Regions from separate parts of the Streptomyces sp. NPDC012466 genome, predicted to be linked through region 3. Evidence: riboswitches for the same ligand, from Rfam matches in the RefSeq annotation. Region 3 holds a riboswitch; each other region holds the start of a gene.

What was found. A riboswitch is a leader RNA that binds a small molecule or an ion and turns the genes downstream of it on or off. The one in region 3 is predicted to bind thiamine pyrophosphate.
Region 1: linked by a shared signal. The riboswitch ahead of thiO (glycine oxidase ThiO) and the one ahead of thiC (phosphomethylpyrimidine synthase ThiC) in region 3 are both predicted to bind thiamine pyrophosphate.
Region 2: linked by a shared signal. The riboswitch ahead of ACFY9E_RS30395 (thiamine ABC transporter substrate-binding protein) and the one ahead of thiC (phosphomethylpyrimidine synthase ThiC) in region 3 are both predicted to bind thiamine pyrophosphate.

Annotation. Positions count from the first base shown of each region.
Region 1 is NZ_JBIBEQ010000010.1:266,959-269,215, reverse strand. Features, by position in the region: gene thiO (glycine oxidase ThiO) at 1-995, opposite strand, end outside; TPP riboswitch at 993-1,104, opposite strand; gene ACFY9E_RS32620 (hypothetical protein) at 1,157-1,507, shown strand; gene ACFY9E_RS32615 (FAD-dependent oxidoreductase) at 1,540-2,257, shown strand, end outside.
Region 2 is NZ_JBIBEQ010000009.1:99,079-101,335, forward strand. Features, by position in the region: gene ACFY9E_RS30390 (ABC transporter permease subunit) at 1-390, opposite strand, end outside; gene ACFY9E_RS30395 (thiamine ABC transporter substrate-binding protein) at 429-1,466, opposite strand; TPP riboswitch at 1,591-1,697, opposite strand; gene rlmN (23S rRNA (adenine(2503)-C(2))-methyltransferase RlmN) at 1,737-2,257, opposite strand, start outside.
Region 3 is NZ_JBIBEQ010000003.1:186,058-188,314, forward strand. Features, by position in the region: gene thiC (phosphomethylpyrimidine synthase ThiC) at 1-931, opposite strand, end outside; TPP riboswitch at 924-1,113, opposite strand; gene ACFY9E_RS13220 (YibE/F family protein) at 1,840-2,257, shown strand, end outside.

The DNA.
Region 1 (2,257 bases), on a different contig from region 3:
GTCGGGCCGAGCAGCGGCGCGTTGTCGGGGGAGCCGGGGCGCAGCCCGGCCCGGGTCTCGGTGAGCGGCAGTTCGGTGATGCCGGGGACCAGTTCGTGCGCGTCCCGCAGCAGCTCGTAGACGCCGCCCGCGGTCACGGTGGTGTCCCAGCCCAGCTCCTCGCTGGTCGCCCCGATGACGAGTTCGCCGCTCGCGCGCGGCACCAGGTAGACGTGGCTGCCGCGCACCACCGCGCGCACCGTCCGGCTCAGGAACAGCCCGTGCCGGTGCGGCATCGTCAACCGCACGACCTGCCCCTTCACCGGGCGCACGGGAGGCAGCACATCTTGCGGGACACCCGCGAGCCGCCCACTGAGGCTGCCCCCGGCGAGCACCACCTGCCCGGCGGCCGGCGCGCTCCCGTCGGCCAGGACGACACCCGCGGCCCGGTCCCGTACGACGGTCAGCCGCTCCGCCCACGCCCGGTGGAAGACCACGCCCGCCCGCTCGCACGCGGCCACCAGGGCCCCGGCCAGCCGCCGCGGGTCGATCTGGTGATCACCGTCGACCCGGAGCCCGCCGCGCACGCCCGGCGCGAGCATCGGCTCCAGGCGCCGGCACTCGCGCCCCGACAGCCACTGCGAGTCCAGCCCCGACTGCTGCTGAAGGGCGTGCAGTTCGCGCAGGTGGGCCCGGTCGTCGGCGTCCAGGGCCACGGCGAGCGTGCCGCAGCGGCGGTAGCCGAGGTCCTGGCCGGTCAGCTCGGTGAGCTCGGCGGCGAAGTCCGGGTAGCGCCGGGCGGAGGCGAGGTTCAGGCCGAGCAGGGTCTGCTCGCCGTAGTGCAGTTCCGTGACGGCGGCCAGCATGCCGGCCGCCACCTGTGCGGCTCCGCCGCCCGGCTCGGGGTCCACGACGGCGGTGGCGAACCCGCGTTGCGCGGCCCGCCAGGCCGTCACCAGGCCGATGATCCCGCCCCCGATGACCAGGACGTCTGATGTGGTGGACGTAGGCGACATGGGCGTCCAGCCCCTCCCTTCGCCGGCATGACCCGGATCAGGTTCGTACGGTCGGAGGCCGCCAGCCTCCCTCTCAGCCCGGTGCGTCCGGGCTCCCGCGAGTGCTTTACGTTGGCCACCCTAGCCCGATGCCGCATGCCGCAGTAAGGGAGCCTCCGCCCATGGCCCGATCCCTCGACGGTCTCGTCCTCGCCCCGGTCGCCGACCAGGCACCAGGTCAGGTGGGCACCCGCACCCGGTTCACGTACCACGAGCGGCAGGGCGAGATCTGGGCCGAGTACAGCGGCGGCGACGTCGTACGGGGGCATCTCGTGGGTACCCGGGAAGGTGACCGGCTGGACTTCCGGTACGTCCAGCTCAAGCGGGACGGCACCACGTCCTCGGGGCACTGCGTCTCGGCGGTCGTGGAGCTGCCCGACGGGCGGGTGCGGCTGGAGGAGACCTGGGAGTGGGAGTCCCAGCGGGGCGACGGCACGAGCGTTGTGGAGCAGGTCACGGCGCATGAGCACTGACTGACCATCCGTCAGGTGTCTATGGTGATCAGGTGAGCGAGCAGACGCAGGAACCAGGTTCGTCCGCGCCCCGGCGCGTTGTCGTGGCGGGCGCGGGCATGGCCGGGGTGCAGACCGCCGTCGCACTGCGCGAGCAGGGCTTCCCCGGCGATGTGATCCTGATCGGCGCCGAGCCCCACCAGCCCTACGACCGGCCGCCGTTGTCCAAGGCCGTCCTGCTCGGCAAGTCCGAGGGCTCGGCCTTCGACGTCGACTTCGAAGCCCTCGGCATCGAACTGCGGCTCGGCTGCGAGGTGCTGGGCCTGCGCCCCGCCGACCACGAGCTGGACACCGAGGACGGGCCCGTGCCCTACGACGTCCTGGTCGTCGCGACCGGCGCCGAACCGGTCCGGCTGCCCGGCGCGGAGGGCGTGCCCGGCGTGCATCTGCTGCGCACCCTCGACGACGCCGAGCGGCTGCGCCCGGTACTGGCCCGCCGGCACGACATCGTGGTCGTCGGCGCGGGCTGGATCGGCGCGGAGTTCGCCACCGCCGCGCGCGAGGCGGGCTGCGCGGTGACCGTCGTGGAGGCCGCCGAACGGCCGCTCGCCGGGGCGCTGCCCGCCGAGGTCGCCGCCCCGATGGCCGGCTGGTACGCCGACGCGGGCGCCGTACTGCGGACGCACGCGCGCGTGGAGCGCGTCGAGCCGGGCGCCGTGCTCCTCGACGACGGCACACGGCTGCCCGCGGGCGCGGTCGTCGTCGGCATCG
Region 2 (2,257 bases), on a different contig from region 3:
GAGCAGGATCGCCCACACCGTGGTGTCCAGACGTACGCCCCACAGCTCGTCGAGCAGCCCGCCCCGCCCGACCAGCGCCAGGAACGCCGTACCGACGACGACCGTCGGCAGCACGAACGGGACGGTGACGACCGCCCTCAGGACCTGCTTGCCGGGGAAGTCGAAGCGCGCGAAGACGTACGCGCCGGGGAGCGCGACGAGCAACGTGAGCGCGGTGGAGACCACCGCCTGCCAGGTGGTGAACCACAGGACGTGCCGGACGTCGGACTGCGCCAGCACGTCCCCGATCCGCCCGAGGTGCCAGGTCCCGTCGGCCTTCAGGCCGCGCGCGACGATCGCGGCGACGGGATAGGCGAAGAAGACCGCGAAGAACGCGACGGGCACGGCCAGCAGACCGAACCGCGCCGCCGCGCCCCGCCGCCGAACGGCTACTTCAGTACGAGTGAGGTCCACGACTTGACCCACTGGTCGCGGTGGTCGGCGATCTTCGCCGCGTCCATGGTCTCGGGGTCCTTCGCCTGCGGCCCGTACTTCACGAACTCCGGGGGCACCTGGGCGCCCTCGCGTACCGGGTACACGAACATGTTCATGGGCATGTCCTGCTGGAACCGCTCGGTGAGCAGGAAGTCCAGGAACGCCTTGCCGCCCTTGGTGTTCTTCGCGTTGCTGAGCAGCCCCGCGTACTCGACCTGCCGGAAGCAGGTGCCCTCGGCGACCCCGGTCGGCGCCGTGCTCGGCTTCGGGTCGGCGAAGACGACCTCGGCGGGCGGCGAGGAGGCGTAGGACACGACGAGCGGCCGGTCGCCCTTGGCCTTCTTGCCGCCGGCCGAGCCGGAGAACTCCTCGTTGTAGGCCTGCTCCCAGCCGTCGACGACCTTCACACCGTTGGCCTTGAGCTTCTTCCAGTAGCTCTCCCAGCCGTCGTCGCCGTACTTGGCGGCCGTGCCGAGCAGGAAGCCGAGCCCGGGTGAGGAGGCGGAGGCGTTCTCGGTCACGAGCAGGTTCTTGTACTGCGGCTTGATCAGGTCGTCGAAGGTGCGCGGCGGCCGCAGCTTGTGGTCGGCGAAGTACTTCTTGTCGTAGTTGACGCAGATGTCGCCGGTGTCGATGGGCGTGACCCGGTGCTGCTCCTGGTCGACGCGGTACTCGGCCTTGATCCGGTCCGCACCCTTGGGCGCGTAGGACTGGAAGAGGCCGTTGTCGAGGGCGCGGGACAGCAGGGTGTTGTCGACGCCGAAGAAGACGTCGCCCTGCGGGTTGTCCTTGGTCAGGATGGCCTTGTTGACGGCCTGCCCGGCGTCGCCGTCCTTCAGGAAGTCGACCTTGTAACCGGACTGCTTCTCGAAGGCCGCGATGACGTCCTTGGACGCGGCCCACGAGTCGTGGCTGACGAGCGTCACGGTCTTGGAGTCGCCGGACCCCTGACCGCCGTCGGACGACCCGCACGCGGCGAGTGTGCCGGCCATGCCGAGCCCGACGACCGCCGCCGTCAGCCGCTTTGCGTTGATGCTCACTGGATTCCTCCTGGAGTGACCAGGAGAAGACGCGGCCCTGCCCGGGACTTCCGGGGTCCCGGGCAGGGCGCAACAGCTCGAGTGGTGACCGATCTCCCTACCCAGAATGACCTGGGCCAGGTTCGGAGGGTCTGCGGCCGTGTGCCGCACTCTCAGCGCTGTGGCGCTCCCCTGTCGGAATATGCAGATGTCGAATACGAGGGTGTGCTTACGACGGTCAGACTACCGTTCGGTGGCCGCCAGCTGACCACACGCCCCGTCGATCTCCTGACCACGGGTGTCCCGGACCGTCACCGGCACACCATGGGCGGCGATGGCCTCCACGAACGCCTTCTCGTCCTCGGGCCGGGAAGCCGTCCACTTCGACCCGGGCGTCGGGTTCAGCGGGATCAGGTTGACGTGCACCGGCCTGCCCTTGAGCATCCGGCCGAGCCGGTCACCACGCCACGCCTGGTCGTTGATGTCCCTGATCAGCGCGTACTCGATGGACAGCCGCCGGCCGGACTTGGCGCTGTACTCGAAGCCGGCGTCCAGCACCTCGCGGACCTTCCAGCGCGTGTTCACCGGCACGAGGGTGTCGCGCAGCTCGTCGTCGGGGGCGTGCAGCGAGATGGCGAGGCGGCACTTGAAGCCCTCGTCGGAGAACCGGTGGATGGCCGGCACGAGCCCGACCGTCGAGACGGTGATGCCGCGCTGCGAGAGGCCCACCCCGTCGGGCTCGGGGTCGGTGAGCCGCCGGATGG
Region 3 (2,257 bases):
TCTTGCGGTTCGCCGTCAGCGGCACGTACGCCAAGCGCACGCCCGCGTGGACCGTCATGTAGTCCACGCCCTGCTCGGCCTGTTCGATGACCGTGTCCTTGTAGATCTCCCAGGTCAGCTCCTCGGCCCGGCCGTCGACCTTCTCCAGAGCCTGGTAGAGCGGCACGGTGCCGATCGGGACGGGAGAGTTGCGCAGCACCCACTCGCGCGTGGTGTGGATGTTGCGGCCGGTGGACAGGTCCATCACCGTGTCGGCGCCCCAGCGGGTCGCCCAGGTCATCTTCTCGACCTCCTCCTCGATGGAGGACGTCACGGCCGAGTTGCCGATGTTGGCATTGACCTTCACCAGGAACCGCTTGCCGATGATCATCGGCTCGATCTCCGGGTGGTTCACGTTGGCCGGCAGCACGGCCCGGCCCGCGGCGATCTCGTCCCGCACGACCTCGGGCGCCACGTTCTCCCGGATGGCCACGTACTCCATCTCGGGCGTGATCTCGCCGCGCCGGGCGTACGCGAGCTGCGTGACCGCCTGTCCCTCCCTGCCCCGGCGGGGCTGGCGCGGCCGGCCGGGGAAGACGGCGTCCAGGTTACGAAGGCCGCCGCGGGGCGAGGTGTGCTTGATGCCGTCGTCCTCGGGACGGACGGGGCGGCCCGCGTACTCCTCCGTGTCGCCGCGGGCGATGATCCAGTTCTCGCGCAGCGGCGACAGGCCCCTGCGGACGTCGGTGTCGACGAGTGGATCGGTGTACGGGCCCGACGTGTCGTACAGCGTGACCGACTGGCCGTTGGTGAGGTGCACCTGACGGACCGGCACGCGCAGGTCAGGGCGAGAGCCCTCGACATACGCCTTGTGCCAGCCGATGGACTTCCCGGCCTCCTCGGACTTCTCGTCCTGAACGGAGGCAGGCGTGCGTGCGTCCTTGCTGGTCATGAGACCTACTCCCTACGCCGGCATTACCCGGTAACAGGTTCGGCGGTCGACGCAGCGGCTTCCGTCCGGCGACGTTCCGTGTGAAACATCACTCGACTCCGGCGATGTTTCATGTGAAACATCGCTGGGACGGAGGTCAGCGCCCTCTCAGCCCGGTGCTCCGAGCTCCCGCGTGTACAAAAGGTGCCTCCACGCTAGCGGCAATTCTGGCGCGGTGAACAGAGGGCCCCCCTCGTTCTTGCGATGATCGGTCGGTGACCACGACGCAGCGTCCCCCCTACCCCCCACCCGAGTCGCCCCGCGGATCCGGCGCCGGAAACGGCAACGGCCGTGGTGACGGCCATGACGGCGCCGCCGGGGCCCGGCAGGAGCAGGCTCAGGGACAGGGCCTTGGGCCTGGCTACGGGCGCGGCGGGAGCTTCGGCCCGGGAGGCGGCGGTGAGCGTGGTTCCGGCTCCGGCGGTGGATACGGCTCGGGCTTCGGCGGCGGGTACGGATCGGACTCCGGCGATGAGTACGGCTCGGGCTCCGGCGGCGGGTACGACTCCGGTCCTGGCCGTGAGTACGGTTCTCGTCCCGGCGGAGAGTACGGGCCGGGCTCCGGCGGCGGCCCGGGTGCCGGTTCTTCCGGTGGCGGCCACGGTGGCCCCACCGGCGGGCAGGGCTCCGGCCCCGGCGGCGGGCAGGGCTCCGGCCCCGGCGGCGGGCGCGGTTCCGGGCCTGGCAGAGGTGACAGGAACGGCCACGGTGGGGGCAACGACCACGGTGGGGGCGACGGACACGGCCACGGCCCCGGCTCCGCACCGGGGGGCGGCCATGGTCATTCCCACAGTCACAACCACGGTCCGGCGACGCCCGTTTCCCTGCATCTGCGCAAGGTCATCGCGGCGGTCCTGATCCCGTTCGCCGTGGCAGTGCTGGTCGGTCTCGCCGTGCTGTGGCCGGGCGGCGCCCCGTCGCACGAACGCACCGGCGTCGGCTTCGACCGGCAGACGCAGGAGGCCACGGTCACCAAGGTGGTCGAGGTGAGCTGCAAGGAGGCCGGCGCCTCGGGCGTTCCGCCGACCGGCGACACCTCCACCGCGGAGGGTTCCTCGGCGGTGCAGGAGGAGAAGGGCACCTGTAAGAGGGCCACGATCCGGGTCGACAGCGGCAACGACAAGGGCCGTACGTTCACCGAGATCGTCCAGCCGGACCAGTCCCGCCAGTTGCACGAGGGCCAGGAGGTCGTGGTCGCCTACGAGCCCTCCGCGCCGAAGGACCTCCAGTACTCGGTCACCGACATCAACCGCCGTCTGCCCCTGGGGCTGCTCGCCGGCATCTTCG